Regions from separate parts of the Nocardia sp. NPDC056564 genome, predicted to be linked through region 2. Evidence: predicted binding sites of a transcription regulator. Region 2 holds the regulator's gene; the other holds the start of a gene.
What was found. The regulator HspR, encoded in region 2, represses chaperone genes until heat shock. The targets are predictions, from matches to a motif close to ANNTGAGTNNNNNNNACTCANNT.
Positions count from the first base shown of each region.

Region 1: a site for HspR is predicted at 3,582-3,604, ahead of lon (endopeptidase La). Genes of this name have one in related genera too.

Region 1 covers NZ_JBHTUR010000004.1:407,935-416,692, reverse strand. The annotation lists gene ACFQ9K_RS13285 (TIGR03084 family metal-binding protein) at 1-149, opposite strand, end outside; gene ACFQ9K_RS13280 (hypothetical protein) at 274-1,629, opposite strand; gene ACFQ9K_RS13275 (PrsW family intramembrane metalloprotease) at 1,761-2,807, opposite strand; gene ACFQ9K_RS13270 (hypothetical protein) at 2,804-3,343, opposite strand; gene lon (endopeptidase La) at 3,647-6,043, shown strand; gene ACFQ9K_RS13260 (FAD-dependent monooxygenase) at 6,140-7,765, shown strand; gene ACFQ9K_RS13255 (PaaI family thioesterase) at 7,821-8,252, opposite strand; gene ACFQ9K_RS13250 (TetR/AcrR family transcriptional regulator) at 8,252-8,758, opposite strand, start outside.
Region 2 covers NZ_JBHTUR010000004.1:29,492-38,249, reverse strand. The annotation lists gene grpE (nucleotide exchange factor GrpE) at 1-79, shown strand, start outside; gene dnaJ (molecular chaperone DnaJ) at 211-1,368, shown strand; gene ACFQ9K_RS11525 (heat shock protein transcriptional repressor HspR) at 1,368-1,772, shown strand; gene ACFQ9K_RS11520 (FAD-binding oxidoreductase) at 2,342-3,511, shown strand; gene ACFQ9K_RS11515 (FAD-binding oxidoreductase) at 3,629-4,420, opposite strand; gene ACFQ9K_RS11510 (FAD-binding oxidoreductase) at 4,466-5,626, opposite strand; gene ACFQ9K_RS11505 (NADP-dependent oxidoreductase) at 5,897-6,832, opposite strand; gene clpB (ATP-dependent chaperone ClpB) at 7,202-8,758, shown strand, end outside.

The sequences.
Region 1 (8,758 bases), 380 kb from region 2:
CAGGCCAGGTGGCCGATCTGATGGGCGATGGTCCAGCCGGCCGCGGGGGTCGGCAGCGACCAGTCCGCGGCGGCGAGCGGGGTGACGATGCGTTCCAGATCCGCGCACTCCTCGGCGAAGTCGTCGAGCAGCGCTTCGAGGTCAGCCATGGGTCCCCTGCCGATCAGTCGAACGCACACCACCGCGTGTGCCGTCGCGGTTCAGCATCGCAGCGGCCGGAGAAAAATGCAAGCACGCGTGCTTGTATTTGCGCCCACCCGTTCGGCGGGGCGTTCACCAGCCGAAAATAACCAGGTGCGAGGCGCCGACCGCCAGCCCGAGCACCGCGCCGTGCAGGTAGAGCAGCCACGCGTCCTGCTCGACCGAGGCATAGAACATCTCCATGAACTCCCCCGGCGTCAGCTGCCGCAGCTTGCGCGCCGCGAACACATCGATCGTCTTGGCCTGCTCCAGGATGAATTCCTCGTCCTCGGCCAGACTCGGCGCGAGACCAACAGCGGCCCCGGCCGCGCCGGCCTTGAGGTTGTCGAACTGGCGACGGCCCAGCGCCGCGCGCACGAACGAGGTGGTCGGGCCGAGCTGGCGGTGGATCTCGTCGGAAACCAGCCGTTCCAGCAGCTGCCGGGTCTTGTCCCCGTTGGGCCCGTCCAGCAGTTCCCTGGACAGGTTCGGCAGCGTGAGCACCTGGTAGGCCAGGATGTTCGCGAGATCGGTGGCCGCCTGCGGCTGCCGTTTGGCCAGCAGCGCCTGCTTCCACAGGTACTTGTACCTCGGCTGCGGGTCGCCGGGCTCGAACACCATCTTCACCGCGATCACATTCACGATCACGCCGATCGCCGCCGAGGCGAGCAGCACGATCACCCAGCCCGGCACCCAGCCGAACACCGGAATGTGCTGGTGCACATGCATATACAGCGCGAGCAGCAGCCCGAACGGCGCGCCGAGCAGGCCGATCCGGACCATGAAGCGCAGCTCCGGTGCGGCGATGGTGGTGGTCAGATCCTTGAGAATCCCCGGATTGTCCTGCAGGTACCGGATGACGAAGCTCTTGATATCGATGAGCTGATCGACATTGTCGCCGAGCGACTCGAACGCCCGCCGGGACAGGGCCGGCAGCTCCCGGTCCACCCGCTGGTAGATGATCTGCTTGGCCGCCCTCGGCACCGTGCGCCACAGGTCCGGGTTCTCCCGGTTCATCAGCTCGTCCACCAGCGGCTGCACCTGTTTGCGCGCCAGCACCGCGACGTAGTCCGCGATCCCGTCCAGGTCGAGCTCGTGGATGAAGTCGCGTGGACTGCCGATCCGCATCAGCGCCTTGTCTACGCAGATGCTGGCCATCTTCTCCGCCCGCGCCGGAATGAACCCCTGGAACCCCAGCTGCTGTCCGTCCCCGGAAAACGTCGGCAGCACCTGCACCCGGCGCGGGAAGTACGGGTACAGCAGATACAGCCCCGGGATCCGGAATCCGCGAAATCGCTCCGGCCAGAACAACATCAGCACGCCGGTCCAGTTGGTCAGCCAGCCCGCCAGCGCGCTGAAGATCGGAAACGTCACCAGATCCACCACGAATTTGGACTGACCGGTGAGACCTTCCCAATCGATGAACACGCCGCCGGCGAGCGAACTCATCGATGGATCTCCCTAGGCTGAACCGGCGGAACCGCCGGTATGAGGTATCAAGGCCCCCACATTGTCATTGCGCCGGAGCGAGTGTCAACGCGGCGCGGTACCGGACCGCCGGCGTCGCCGCAGGCAGGCCCTCACGCCGGAATACGAATGCCCGATCCCGCTCCGGTTGCCTGAACCCAGTCGAGCAGAACGCGTTGCCGCCGGATCTGCCCGCGGCGGTGCTGCCGACCGCTCATCCGGTCGGCCTGCCGGGCCCGGCGCCGGCTGCGCCGCGAGATCAGCGTGCTCAGCTCGCCGGCCGGCGCGATCCCACGCGCGACCGCCCAGTCGACGACCGCGCGGAACCATTGCCGTTCGGTCCGCACCACCCAGGTGTAGACGACGGCGAAGATCAGGACGTACAGCACCGTCCTGGCGATGATCGACCCGACCGGGATGTCCGCCGGGCTCGGCGCATCCCAGCCGAAATGCAGTGCGGCGCCGAGTAAATAGAACATCACGAAGACCTGCGCGCGCCGCCCGGCCGGCCAATCCGTGCGCGCCACCGCCAGCACGATGCCGATGCCGGCGAGGGCGGTGAGCATCCAGTGCGAGGTGAGGCCGGTGAGCAGCCGCACGAGGCCGACGACGATCGCGGTCGCCGGATCGTCCTGTGCGGACAGCAATCCGGCGTTCGCCGAGTAGGTGATGTTCTCGACGACCTGGAAGCCGAGCCCGGTGCAACCGCCGAGCAGCAGCCCGTGGACCGGCCGGTTCAGCATCGGACGCGCGAGCCACGCGACCGCGAACACGCCGACCCCCTTGACCGCCTCCTCGACGATCGCCGCGGAAATCGGTGCCTGCCAATCGATCGCGAACGCGTCACCGGCCAGATTCTGGATGATGCGCATGTTGTGGTCGTTGGCGAACATCGCGATCCCCGGCCCGGCCAGCGCACCCCAGAGAAAACCCATCACCAGCGGCGTCCGGATCCGCCGACGCGCGCGCAGCCGATCCAAATGCAGTACCAGCCAACCGAATACGAGCAGCGTCGCGAGGGTGAACGGTAGTCCGACCAGAATGTCGCGCCAGGTCAGCGCGGCGACCGGGGCCAGCTGGAGGATCAGTCCGGCCAGCCCGAGAACCGCGATCAGGCAGTAGGTCCAGAACAGCGCCGACCTCGGCTGAAACCATCTCATCGGCGCACCGCCAGCGTCTCCAGCACCGGCGTCAGCTCGGGGAACGTGGCGTCGTCACCGATCAGCGCCAGCGTGACCGCCAGTTTCTCGTTGCCCACGATCGCGCACACCCCCGCGCGATCCGTGCCACGGCAGGTCCGCCCGCTGAACCCGTTCGGCGTCCGGATCTCCCCGTCGAACTCCGCGTCGAACCCCTGCGCACCGAGCACCTTCAGCCGCCACGCTGCCGCATCGTCGAAGTCGGTGACCCCGCCGATCACACTGACCGCAAGCCGCGACCCATCCGGCGCGACCAGCACCGCCGTCGTCTGATCCCCCGTAGGCCTGCGCTGCCAGCCATCGACCCCACCGAAACTCACCGTGTCGGGCTCCTCCCCCGGCGCGGTCACCTCGACCCGCGTGCCCGGCGCTACCGCCACCTCCCGGGTCGGCACCAGCGCGACCAGCACCGCCGGGACCACGACCAACGCCGCGATCACCCCGAGCACCAGCCCGGCCGCTTTCCAGTCGTGCCCGGTGCGGGACGGCCGACTCATACCGATTCTCCCCTCGGCGATCTACCTGCGAACTACCGAGAAACCACCACCGACCAGCGGCGCAGCCACCCCAACGATATGCCGACCATCCTCGTTTACCTCGGAACACGCCCATCGCCCGTCCCGGTAGCCCGCCCGCTACCTACCTCCAGCCGCGGCCACCATGCCGAAGCCGGGTCGCAATTCTTCGCCCACAGCGAACGTGGGGCGGTAGCCGGAACAAACAGAGATGGGGTGGGGTTGAGTTGGTATCGCTCAACTTTTGGAAGGGTCGAACACGTGACTACACCACAGAACCTGCCGGTGCTGTTCCTGACCGATCCGATCGTGCTGCCGGGCATGGTCGTGCCCATCGAACTGGACGAATCGGCGCAGGCTGCCATCGACGCCGCGCGCGCGGCCAAGACCGACGCGGTGCTGCTGGCGCCGCGGCTGACCGAGGGCTACGCCTCCTACGGCGTGGTCGCCACCATCGAACAGGTCGGCCGGATGCGCGGCGGCGCCCCGGCGGCGGTGCTGAAGGCCGAGCGGCGCGCCAAGATCGGGCACGGGGTGACCGGGCCGGGAGCCGCGCTGTGGGTCGAGGCCGAGCCGGTCGAGATCCCGACGCCGGACGGCCGGACGAAGGAACTGGCCGCCGAATACAAGAAGCTGGTCGTGTCGGCGTTGCAGCGCCGCGAGGCCTGGCAGATCATCGACGCGGTCAATCAGCTGACCGACCCGTCGGCCATCGCCGACACCGCGGGCTACGCGCCCTACCTGACCGACGAGCAGAAGCGCGAACTGCTGGAGACCCCCGACGTCGTCCAGCGGCTGAACCGGCTGATCGAGTGGACCAAGGACCACATCGCCGAGGCCGAGGTCACCGAGAAGATCAGTGACGACGTCCGCGAGGGCCTGGAGAAGAGCCAGCGCGAGTTCCTGCTGCGCCAGCAGCTCAACGCCATCCGCAAGGAGCTCGGCGAGGACGAGCCGGACGGCGCGGACGACTACCGCACCCGGGTCGAACAGGCCGACCTGCCCGACAACGTGCGCGCCGAGGCGCTGCGCGAGGTCGGCAGGCTGGAGCGGGCCAGCGATCAGAGCCCGGAAACCGGGTGGATCCGCACCTGGCTGGACACCGTGCTCGAGCTGCCCTGGACGGTGAAAACCGAGGACAGCACCGACGTCTCGGCCGCCCGCGCGGTGCTGGACGCCGACCACCACGGCCTGGACGAGGTCAAGGACCGGATGGTCGAGTATCTGGCGGTGCGTTCCCGGCGGGCCTCGCGTGGGCTCGAGGTCGTCGGCGGCCGCGGTTCCGGCGCGGTGCTCGCGCTGGTCGGTCCGCCCGGTGTCGGCAAGACCTCGCTGGGTGAATCCGTGGCCCGTGCCATGGGCCGCAAGTTCGTCCGGGTCGCCCTCGGCGGCGTGCGCGACGAGGCGGAGATCCGCGGGCATCGGCGCACCTACGTGGGTGCGCTGCCCGGCCGCATCGTCCGCGCGATCAAGGAGGCGGGTTCGCTGAATCCCGTTGTCCTGCTGGACGAGATCGACAAGGTCGGCTCGGACTTCCGCGGTGACCCTGCGGCCGCGCTGCTCGAGGTGCTGGATCCGGCGCAGAACCACACGTTCCGCGATCATTACCTGGATCTGGACCTCGACCTGTCCGACGTGCTGTTCATCGCGACCGCCAATGTCATGGACACCATCCCCGGCCCGCTGCTGGACCGGATGGAGCTGATCACCGTCGACGGCTACACCGAGGACGACAAGGTCGGCATCGCCCGCGACTTCCTGGTGCCCCGGCAGCTGGAGCGCAACGCGCTGACCGCCGACGAGGTGACCATCACCGACGCGGCCCTGCGCGAGATCGCCGCCAACTACACCAGGGAAGCCGGCGTGCGGCAGATGGAGCGCCTGATCGCGAAGGCGTTACGCAAGGCCGCGACTCGCCTATCCGAGACCGGAACCGGCTCGGCGGCAACCGATCTCGGCTACGACGCCGAGCTGGGTTACGACGCGCTGGCGAAATCCGAAGCCGGTGAACAGCAGTCGCTGATCATCGACCTCGGTGAGCTGAAGGACTACCTGGGGCGTCCCCGCTTCACCCCCGACTCGGTGGAACGCACCGCGGTCCCCGGTGTGGCGACCGGACTGGCGGTCACCGGCCTCGGCGGCGACGTCCTCTACATCGAGGCGAACGTCGCGGAGGGCGAGCGCTCGCTGACCCTGACCGGTCAGCTCGGCGACGTGATGAAGGAGTCCGCGCAGATCGCGCTGACCTACGTGCGCTCGCACCTGGAGGAGATCGGCATCGAACCGTCGGTGCTGGATCGCAACATCCACGTGCACTTCCCGGCGGGCGCGGTCCCGAAGGACGGACCGTCGGCGGGCGTCACCATGGTCACCGCGCTGGTGTCGCTGGCCCTGGGCAGGCAGGTGCGCGCGGACGTGGGCATGACCGGCGAGGTCACGCTGAACGGACGGGTGCTGCCGATCGGCGGCGTCAAGCAGAAGCTGCTCGCCGCCCAGCGGGCCGGCCTGAAGACGGTGTTCATCCCGGCCCGCAACGAGCCGGACCTGGACGACGTCCCCGCCGAAGTGCTTGCCGCACTGGATGTCCGCCCCGTCGGTGACGTGGCCGACATTCTGGCCTACGCCATCGAGCCGGTCGCGGAACCGGCCCTGGACGGACGGACCTTCGCGGCCACCGCCTGACCCGGGCGAACGGGCCGGGCACCGCAGGGTGCCCGGCCCGTTGTCGTGTAATCGGCACGCAAGGGCGGTGCAAGCGGCCGGGCACACCATCGGTGCATGACTTCGACGCAACGAGTGCCCGTGCTCATTGTCGGCGGCGGCCTGGTCGGTCTGTCCGCGGCGCTCTTCCTCGAGTATCACGGGGTGCCGTTCGTGCTCGTGGAGAAGCGGACGGGTACGTCGGTGCTGCCGCGCTCACGTGGTGTGCACAGCCGGACGGTCGAACTGTTCCGGCAGATCGGCATCGACAAGCGGGTGCAGCAGGCGGCGGCGACCGCATTGAAGGCGGGCCAGTTCGGCGGCGCGCGCCGCGGTGCCACGCTGACCACCTCCGAGCAGCTCGATCTCGGCAACTTGATGCAGAGCCTGGCGAATCGCGAGCCGAGCCCGTCCGGCTTCTGCTTCCTGCCGCAGGTGCAACTCGAGCCGCTGCTGGCCGACCTGGCCCGCGAGCGCGGCGGTGACCTGCGATTCGGGGTGGAGCTGACCGAGTTCGCCCCGGACCGGAACGGCGTCACCGCGACGGTGCGGGATCCGGCGGGTGACGTCTCGATCATTCGGGCGGATTACCTGATCGCGGCCGACGGCGCGGGCAGCCCGATCCGGCGCGAGCTCGGGATCACCGGCTGGGCGCTGCCGCCGACCCACCACTACATCAATGTCTTCGTGCGGACCGACCTCACCGAGGTGCTCGACGGCCGCACCTTCAGTCAGTGCGAGATCGTCAACGACCAGGTGCGCGGCCTGGTGCTGACCAAGAACAACACCGACGAGTGGTCGTTGCACTTCGAATACGATGCCGCGCGCGAAGGTCTCGCCGACTACCCCGTCGAACGCTGTGTAGACCTGACCCGCGCCGCGATCGGCGTGCCCGATCTCGAGGTCGAGGTGCTGGCGAAGTCCACCTGGGACACCGGCGTTTTCGTCGCCGACGAATACCGCCGCGGCCGCATCTTCCTGGTCGGCGACGCCGCGCACCGGCACGCGCCGTGGGGTGGTTACGGCGCCAACACCGGAATCGCGGACGCGCACAACCTGATCTGGAAACTGGCCTCGGTGCTGTCCGGCACGGCCGGTCCGGCGCTGCTCGACAGCTACCAGCCCGAGCGCAAGCCGCGCGCGATCGTCGCCGCCGAACAGGCTCGGCTCGGGACCGATTTCGCCACCCGCTACGGCGTCGAAACACCGGACAACGCAGCGGATCTCGCCCGGCAACTGGCCAATGACACGGTCATGACCCGCTACCGGTACACCTCCACCGCACTGCTCGGCGGCAGCAGCACCGGCACACCGCATGTCGACGAGCTGACCGGCCAGGTCGGCACCAGGGTTCCGCACGTGTGGATCGATCGGTCACAGCAGATCTCGACCCTCGACCTCAACGGCCCCGGCTTCGCCTTGCTGGTCACGGGCACGTCGGCCGCGTGGCGCGACGCGGTCGCCGAAGCGCAGTGGGAGACCGGGATCGACATCATCGTGCACGCCTTGCCGATGGCCGAATGGGCGACGCGCACCGGCCTGCCCGAGGGCGGCGCACTGCTGGTCCGCCCGGACGGGATCGTCGCGGGCCGCTCCGACGTGGACCTCGCTGCGCATACGCTCACCGCGGCATTGCGCCACCTTGTGGGTGAGTCCGCTTGCGGCGCAGACATGCTCGAAGAGCCGACGGCCGCCGCGTGGTAGGCGAAACCGGGCCGGACGAACTCGCCGGCTCCGGGACCGCGAGGCGGACAACCGATCACGCGTGCCCGGCCAGCTCCCGCTCGACGCTGCGCGCCGTCCCCTGCGCCACCGCGCACAGTGCGGTCTCGCCGCCGGCATCCTCGGTATAGATCTCGCAGCGCACCACGGCCTGTCGCCGGGTGGCGCCGGTGACGGTGGCCACGGCCCGCAGCCGAATCCCCTTGGCGGGGCGCAGATAGGTGATGGTGAAGCCGCCGGTCAGCACGTTCGCGCCGAGTGCGGTGCCGGCGGCGAAGGTGAGCGCGTTGTCGGCGGCGTAGGACAGCACGCCGCCGTGCACAAAGCCGAATTGCTGGCCCAGTTCGGGCCGAATGGGAATCACCAGGGTGACTGTGCCGTCGCCGAATTCGGCTATCTCGGTGCCGACCAACCTGGCGAAGGGCTGGGCGGCGAGGACCTGCTTGGCGAGGTCGATATCGATGGTCATCAGCTTGTCCTCAGGGTCAGCCACGCCGCGTCGGCGAGTTCGTCCGCGATGTCGGTCGGCGCGGCGACCAGGTCGCCGTCCAACCACTGTCGTGCGTATTCCTGCGCCGGTCCGAGCCACAGCGCGTAGACGAGGTCGAGCGAAAGATCGCGCACCGCACCGTATCCGGCGTGCGTGCGCCACCAGCGGGTGACGTTGCGCAGGAACTCGCGGTTGCTGTCGCTCTCCCGCACCCCCGGCGGCCGCGTGGACAGCAAAACCTTTGCCCGGTACTGATTCTCGGCGACCCAGCGCAGGTGTTCGCGCACCCCGGCCGTGACCCCCGCTCGCGCGTCGGCACTGTCGCCGACCGCGGACCAGAAGTGCCGCTGGTAGTCGACCAGCGCGTTCGCCCATACCTGCCGATACAGATCGGCCTTGTCCGGAAAGTGGTGATAGAGCGCGCCGACGCTGGCCCCGGCCGCCTCGCGGATCTGGGCCAGCGTCGCGTCCAGCGCGCCCCGTTC
Region 2 (8,758 bases):
AACCGATGGGGTGGCCGGTGCGGCCACGGCAGAGTCGACCGAGGCATCGGACGCTGATGCCGGCGCGAACAAACAGTAATTCCGCGGCGCGCGCGTCGGGCCCGGAGGCACCTGAGGAGGGCCGCGAGTGTATTCCTCGCATAGTAGGGGCGCACACGCAGGGCCCCGCGAGTGCCGCCCAACGAATACTGCGAGAGGAGGAGATATCCGGTGAGTCAACGGGAGTGGATCGAAAAGGACTTCTATAAGGAACTGGGTGTCTCCTCCGGCGCCACGCAGGACGAGATCAAGAAGGCGTACCGCAAGCTCGCGCGGGACCTGCATCCGGACGCCAATCCCGGTGACACCAAGGCCGAGGAGCGGTTCAAGACCGTCAGCGAAGCGCACGCGGTGCTGTCGGATCCGGCCAAGCGCAAGGAGTACGACGAGACCCGCAAGTTGTTCGCGGGCGGCGGTTATCCACGCGGCGGGTTCACTCCCGGTGCGGGCGGCGGCTTTTCGCAGGACTTCAACATCGGCGACATCTTCGGCACCGCGAACGCGGGCGACGGTGGCCTCGGTGACCTGCTTGGCGGCCTGTTCAACCGGGGCGGCACCCGCACCACGAGCCGGCCGCGCCGCGGCGCGGACGTGGAGACCGAGACCACCCTCGGGTTCCGCGAGGCCGCCCAGGGCGTCACGGTTCCGCTGCGGATGACCAGTCCGTCGCCGTGTACCACCTGTCACGGCAGCGGCGCCAAGCCGGGCACCAGCCCGCGAGTCTGCCCGCACTGCAACGGGACCGGCGTCATCAGCCGCAACCAGGGCGCGTTCGGCTTCAGCGAGCCGTGCGACGACTGCCGGGGCACCGGCTCGATCATCGACGACCCGTGCGTCGACTGCCACGGCAGCGGCATTCAGAACCGCACGCGCACCATCACGGTGCGGATTCCCCCGGGAGTCAGTGACGGACAACGGATTCGGCTGGCCGGACAGGGCGAGGCGGGCCTGCGCGGCGCGCCGTCGGGCGATCTGTTCGTCAGCGTGCACGTCAGCCAGGACAAGGTCTTCGGCCGCAACGGCGACGATCTGACCCTGGTGTTGCCGGTCAGCTACAGCGAATTGGTGCTCGGGACCACGGTTTCGGTGCCGACGCTGGAAGGGCGCGTGGGCGTCAAGGTGCCGCCCGGCACCGCGGACGGCCGCATCCTGCGGGTGCGCGGCCGCGGCGTGCCCAAGCGCGGCGGCGGCGCTGGTGACCTGCTGGTCACCGTCAAGGTCGCGGTGCCACAGAAGTTGGACGACAACGCCGCCGAAGCGCTCCGGCGCTATGCGGAGGCGGAGAAGGCAAGCGGATTCGATCCACGGGCTGGATGGGCAGGTGCTTGATGTCCCATGATCCGAAGCAGGCGTCCGGCGGGTCGCGAGCCGAGTTCTTCATGATCTCGGTGGCGGCCCAGCTGGCGGGCATGCACGCGCAGACCCTGCGCACCTATGACCGTCTGGGACTGGTTACGCCACAACGCACTTCGGGCGGCGGGCGACGCTACTCGGCCAGGGACGTCGAGCTGTTGCGCGAGGTGCAGCGGCTGTCCCAGGACGAGGGCGTCAACCTGGCGGGCATCAAACGCATCATCGAACTGACCAACCAGGTGGAGGAGTTGCAGCAGCGGGTCGCCGAACTGGCGGCCGAGCTGGATCGGCTGCGGTCCGGCTATCGGCCGGATCTTTCGCCGCCGCAACGCAGTACCGCGCTCGTGGTCTGGCAACCGCGAAATCGCCGTGGTATTTGAGCGAATAGCAGTCCCGCAACAATACTGAATACGGCTGGCTAACTATCGGGCCGCCGGCCTCGGAGAATTGATCGTGCTCCGAGGCCGGCGGCCCGAAGTCTGGTTCAACTGGGGATTTCGCAGGATAGCCAACCGTAAGCCGAGACGCGGTGCGGGACTGGGCATCGAGGCTGCCGCTTTCGGTCTATAGCCGACTGGTCAGTTTCATCGCAGGCCCCGGTGGCGTGGCGTGCGGCGTGGACCGACTCAGTCGGTCGATCGCCCAGTGATGTTGCCGCGCGGTCGCTCTGAGATCACTGTCGGTACGAGGATTGCAGAACGAGTCATGCAAATTCAGTGTATCCGTGACTGATTTCCCTCGGTTTTTACGGTCTGCCAGTCGGTTTCGCGAGTGTTTTGCGCTGTGCCTCCTCGTTTCCGAGGAATTACATGCTTGTTGTTTAAACGGAGGATTCCGCTGCTGGCAAACCTCGCCTACACTCCTTGGCAACGGCTGCTGACGAGTGTCCCGCAGCACCTCACTCGCCGGCACAGTTTGTGTTCGAGTGCGAAATGGGGTTGTGACACAAATGGATTCGCGGACTGTCGCTTTGATCAGAACGACGTTCAAGGCGGTTGCTGCGGAGGAAGGGGGGCCGGAGAAATTAGCGAGATCGTTCTACGCGATCCTATTCACCGACTACCCCCAAGTCCGCGATTTCTTTCCAGCAGCCATGGACGTACAGCGTGATCGCCTCGTCAAGGCCATCGCCTATGTCCTGGACCGGTTGGAGGAGCCGAACAAGCTCCTGCCGTTCCTCGCTCAGCTCGGGCGCGATCATCGCAAATACGGTGCGCAGCCGGCGCATTACACCGCGGTCGCTGTCTCGCTGAAGACCGCGATGCGGGTGTACGCGGGCACCGAGATGTGGACCGACGAGGTCGACCAGGCCTGGGACGAAGGCCTGAAGATCATCGGCGACACCATGATCGGTGCCGCGGAGAAGGAAACCACGCCGCCGGTCTGGACCGGCACCGTGGTCGAACGCCGCAACGTGCTGCGCAACCTGACCGTGCTGCGGTTGCAGCTGGACCAGCCGATGCAATACGCCGCGGGCCAATACCTCAGCGTGCAGGTGCCGTCCCGGCCCCGGATGTGGCGCTACATGTCGCCCGCCGTGCCCGCGAATGCCAACGGGGAGATCGAGTTCCACGTCCGCGGCGTGCTCGGCGGCTGGGTCAGCTCGTCCATCGTCGGGCAGACCGCGATCGGTGACCAATGGCTGCTCGGCTCACCGCTCGGTGGCCTCGGCATCCCGCGCAACACCAAGCGCAAGATGCTGATGGTCGGCTGCGGCACCGGCATCGCGCCGCTGCGCGCCCAGCTGATGGCGATGGCGCAGCGACGGACCAACCCGAAGGTGCATCTGTTCGTCGGCGGGCACCACCCGTGTGACCTCTACGACCTGGACACGCTGAACAGCCTGGCCGTGGCCAACCGCTGGCTGACCGTCACCCCGGTCACCGAACACGTCGAAAACCCTTGGTGGTACACCGATCCCGGCGAGCTCAGGCCCGCGTACGCGGGCCTGGAGCCGCGGCTGACCGGCCAGATCGGCAAGGTGGTCGCCAGCTTCGGCGCCTGGGCCGACCGGGACGTGCAGATCGTCGGCTCGCCATCGATGGTGCAGACCACCAAGTTCCGCATGATGGCCGCGGGGACGCTCGCCAAGAACATCCGCCACGACCCCCTGTTCTGACCGGCCGTCCGGGATTTCGACCCCTCCCGTAATCCCGGGCTCAGTCGGAATCCGGTCGCGCCCAGTACCGCGGCCGGATTCCGGCGAGGTGCCTATGGCTCGCTCGCCGCGCTCCGCTCACAGACCTTCGAACTGGATGCTCTCCGGTGGAGTCCCGGTGGCGAGCAACCGATCCACGGTCGCATTGACCATGGCGGGGGAGCCGCACACCAGCACCTGATGGTGGTCGAACGCGCCGTGCGAACCGACCACCTCGGCGAGCGTGCCGAACAGCATCTCGTCCGGCGGGAAGCCGATGTTCACCCGGCTGCGCTCGTACCACTCGTCGACCCAGCTGGGATCGTCCGGGCTTTCGACCACGGGAATCACGGTGAGCCAAGGCAATTCACCGGCCAGCAGGAACAGCATGTCCGAGGCGTACAGGTCGCGCGGGGTGTGGCCGCCGAAGAAGAGATAGGTGGGCGGCGGTTCCGGCTCGCGGGCCAGGTCCAGGATCTGCGCGCGCAGCGGGGCCAGGCCGGTGCCGCCCGCGATCATCACGATCTCCGCACCCGCGGGGTCGACCGCGAAACTGCCGAACGGGGCCCGGATCTGCCATTCGTCGCCGGGCCTGGTGTCGGCCACGATGGAGCCGCTGCACCAGCCGCCGGGCACCGTGCGCACGTGGAACTCGAGCTTGCCGTCCAGCGACGGCGGCAGCGCCGGGGAGAGCCTGCGTCGCATGCTCGGCTGCTGCGGCACGGTGACCTCGACGGACTGCCCCGCGAGGAACGGGACGAACTCGCCGATCAGCCGAATCACCGCCAGATCGTGGCGGATTCGATGGTGCCCGACCACGGTGGATGTCCACTCGGTCGGAAATTGTGCGCCATTCCCCAGCGCACCGGAGTCTTCCGGCGTTCTACCCACCCCGCGGACTCCGTCCGCTGCCATCCCCCATGGGGCCCTCCTTCGTCAAACCGGATCGGAGCTGATGATGTGCTCCGGAGTGCCGACCGCGATCAACGCGCGCCGGGTATCCGCGATCATCTTCGCCGACCCGGCGATCTGGATCTGCCGGTCCGCCCACGCGCCGAAGCTCGCGACCACCGCGCCCAGATTACCGATCAGCCGCCGGTGCATGCCGTATGGCTCTTCCTGCGGTGGATGCGGGTACCACCACGGATTGGTCTTCTGTTCGCAGACCGGGACGATGGTGAGCCACGGGTTGCTCTGCGAGAGCTGCCACATGTTCTCCACGTCGTAGAGATCGCAGGGGTAGCGGCCGCCGATGAAGAAGTGCACCCGCGGGTTGATGCCGCGCTGGCCCATCTCGATCAACTGCGCGCGCAGCGGCGCGATCCCGGTGCCCGCGCCGATCAGCAGCACGTCGCGGCCGCTGTCCCGGTCGACGTGCAGGCCGCCGAGCGGTCCGGCGATCTGCCAGCGGTCGCCGACCCTGGTCTCGTTCACGATGGCCGGGCTGACCCAGCCGCCGCGGATCTTGCGGATGTGGAATTCGATCTCGCCGTACGGGTTCGCCGGGATGGCGGGGGAGAAGTAGCGCCACATCTTCGGCCGCTGCGGCACGGTGAGCGGCACGTACTGCCCGGCCTGATAGGGAATCGGGCTCTCCGATTGCAGCCGCACGATGGCCAGGTCCTCGAGCACCCGGCGGTGGCCGACCACGGTCGCCTCCCAGTACGGCTGGGATTTGTCCGAGTTCGCGCCGATGGCCATGGACGCGGAGATCAGGATGGTGATGTCGCGCCAGCCCTCCTCCAGCCCGCGATGCCAGGTGCCGATGCCGTTGTACGCGCGGAACGCCGAGAGCAGGGCCCGTCCCGCGGCGTCGTAGTGCGCCGCGTCGACTCCGTATTTGCGATGATCGCGGGCCAATTGCTCCAGGAACTTCTGCGCCCGGCCCCAGTCCTCCAGGTGATCGAGCACGTACTGGATGGCGGTGACGATCCGCTTGGCCTGCATCTCCATCGCAGGCGGGAAGAGGTCACGCAGTTGCGGGTTCTCGGCGAACAAGTGACCGTAGAACGCACTGACCAACCGCTCGGGGCCGTGCGGGGACTCGATCACCGCACGGAAGTTGGCGCGGACCAGCGCAGCCGAACGCGCATCCACGACGCGAAGCTTCCTTTCCCTCAGTTCTGCCCGGGGACATATCCGTAACCGGCGGTCCTCCGCTGATAAGTATCCCCGAAACTCAGCTCGCCCGGGTCGACGCCGAGCTTGCGCTCGGCTGGAACCCGAGCGCCCGGTGTCCGTGGGGCATACTCGCCGGCGCTCGCGCGGGAGGTCGGATCATCCCGGACAGGTTGCCTGGCCAGATGGTAGCTCGTGGCTTGGGCAAATGTTTGCTGAAGGCGTTTTATGCACGACGCGGGAGGTTGCTCAGATGGTGAGCACCGTTTTGCCGCGGGCGCCGGTGGCGCCGAGGGCGGTGACGCCGTCGGCCAGCGGCAGGGTGGCGTCGATCGGGACGACCACGTCGCCCTCCGCTACCCGGTCCAGTAGTCGGGCCAATTCCGGTGCGCGGCCGCTGGATTCGAGGTTGCCGCCGCGGATGCCGCGGGCGCGCAGGGCGTCCTCGTCGGCGGCGAAGACGGTGGAGTAGACGGTGCCGCCGTCGCGCACCAGGGTGGTCAGTTCGGCGACCGCCGCGGGCGGGCCGACCAGGTCGTAGAGGATGTCGATGCCGTCGGGGTGGGCGGCGCCGACCTGGTCGCGGATCGAGCCCGCGGTGTAGTCGACGGTCTCGGCCGCGCCGAGCCTGGTCATCTGGTCGGCGACCGCCGCGCGGGCGGTGGCGATGACGTTCGCGCCGGCCATATTGGCCAGTTGCACGAGGAACGAGCCGACGCCGCCGGTGGCGCCGACGATCAGCACGGTCTGGCCGGGCTCGATCTTGGTGGCGTCCACCATGTCCTGCGCGGTGACGCCCGCGGTGGGCAGGGCCGCGGCGGCCGCGGTCGGCACGCCCTCGGGGATCCGCACCAGGGTGGCCGCCTCCGGGAGGACCGCGTATTCGGCGAAGCTGCCGTGGCCGGCCGGTGGGGTGAGGAACTTGCCGACCACTCGGTCGCCGACGGCGAACCGGGTGACGCCGGGCCCGACCGAGGCGATCACGCCCGCGCCGTCCACCCCGAGGATCATCGGAAAGTCGTGTGGCAGTTTGCCGTCCAGGAATCCGTCGGCCATCTTCGCGTCGAACGGGTTGACGCCTGCGGCCTCCAGCTGCACCCGCACCGCCCCCGGCCCGGGTTCGGGGACCGGCATGTCGGTCAACTCCGGCGGGGCTCCGAACTTCCGTACGACAATCGCGCGCATCCATTCGCTCCTTGAATCGGGCTGAAGAGTGCGGCCTCGCACCTGCGTGCCGGCAAGCGCTCTTTGATGCATCAACTAACGGCAAACGTCATCGTATGCATCCATACCCCATCGACGCTGTGATTCATCGCATTGGCGCGGTGTCGGGCGTAGCGTTCTACCTGCGCACGCGCCGCGCGGGAGCGGGCGGTTCGGGATCGGCGAGAAAACCAAACTTGAGCGGAACAGACTCAACCTTTCGTGCGTTGGACGGTACAGAACGGCAACGAGGCGCGTGCGAACGCGTCGGGCGGACGAGTCGACCAAGGTCGTCACTGCACTGACCGAATGCTCTCGATGCCGCGGGAATCGACTAGTAGGAAGGTAACTGTGGACTCGTTCAATCCCACCACCAAGACTCAGGCGGCCTTGACCGCCGCACTGCAGGCGGCCTCAGCTGCGGGCAACCCGGAGATTCGTCCGGCCCACTTGCTGGTGGCGTTGCTGGATCAAACCGACGGCATCGCCGCCCCGCTGCTCAAGGCGGTCGGCGTCGATCCGGCGACGGTCCGGCGCGAGGCCCAGGACATCGTGGACCGGCTGCCCAGCGCGACCGGCGCCACCACCACCCCGCAACTCGGCCGCGAGGCGCTGGCCGCGATCACCGCGGCCCAGCGCCTGGCCACCGAACTGGGCGACGAGTATGTCTCCACCGAGCACGTCATGGTCGGCCTGGCCGCCGGCGACTCGGATGTGACCATGCTGCTGAAGAAGTACGGCGCGAGCGCCGACGCGCTGCGCGAGGCGTTCACCGCCGTGCGCGGCAGCGCCAGGGTGACCAGCCCCGACCCCGAGGGCAGCTACCAGGCGCTGGAGAAGTACTCCACCAACCTCACCGAGGCCGCCCGCGCGGGCAAGCTCGATCCGGTGATCGGGCGCGACACCGAGATCCGGCGCGTGGTCCAGGTGCTGAGCCGGCGCACCAAGAACAACCCGGTGCTGATCGGCGAGCCCGGCGTCGGCAAGACCGCCATCGTCGAGGGCCTGGCCCAGCGCATCGTGGCCGGTGACGTGCCGGAGTCGTTGCGCGGCAAGTCCGTGGTCTCGCTCGACCTCGGCGCGATGGTCGCGGGCGCGAAGTACCGCGGCGAGTTCGAGGAACGGCTCAAGGCCGTGCTGGAAGACATCAAAAACAGTGCGGGACAGATCATCACGTTCATCGATGAGCTGCACACCATCGTCGGCGCCGGCGCGACCGGCGAGTCCGCGATGGACGCGGGCAACATGATCAAGCCCATGCTGGCCCGCGGTGAGCTGCGCCTGGTCGGCGCGACCACGCTGGAGGAGTACCGCAAGCACATCGAGAAGGACGCCGCCCTGGAGCGCCGGTTCCAGCAGGTGCTGGTCGGCGAGCCGTCGGTGGAGGACACCGTCGGCATCCTGCGCGGCATCAAGGAGCGCTACGAGGTGCACCACGGCGTGCGCATCACCGACTCCGCGCTGGTCGCCGCCGCCACGCTCAGCGACCGCTACATCACCTCCCGGTTCCTGCCGGACAAGGCGATCGACCTGGTCGACGAGTCGGCCTCGCGGCTGCGGATGGAAATCGACTCGCGCCCGGTGGAAATCGACGAGGTCGAGCGCGCGGTGCGGCGCCTGGAGATCGAAGAGGTCGCGCTGAGCAAGGAGACCGACGAGGCCTCCAAGCAGCGGCTGGAGAAGTTGCGTTCGGAACTCGCGGACGACCGGGAGAAGCTGAACCAGCTGATGACCCGCTGGCAGAACGAGAAGAGCGCCATCGATCAGGTCCGCGTGCTCAAGGAGGAGCTGGAGTCGCTGCGCGGGGAGTCCGAACGGGCCGAGCGCGACGGCGATCTGGGCAAGGCCGCCGAGCTGCGCTACGGCAAGATCCCGGCGCTGGAGAAGCAACTCGTCGAGGCCGAAAAG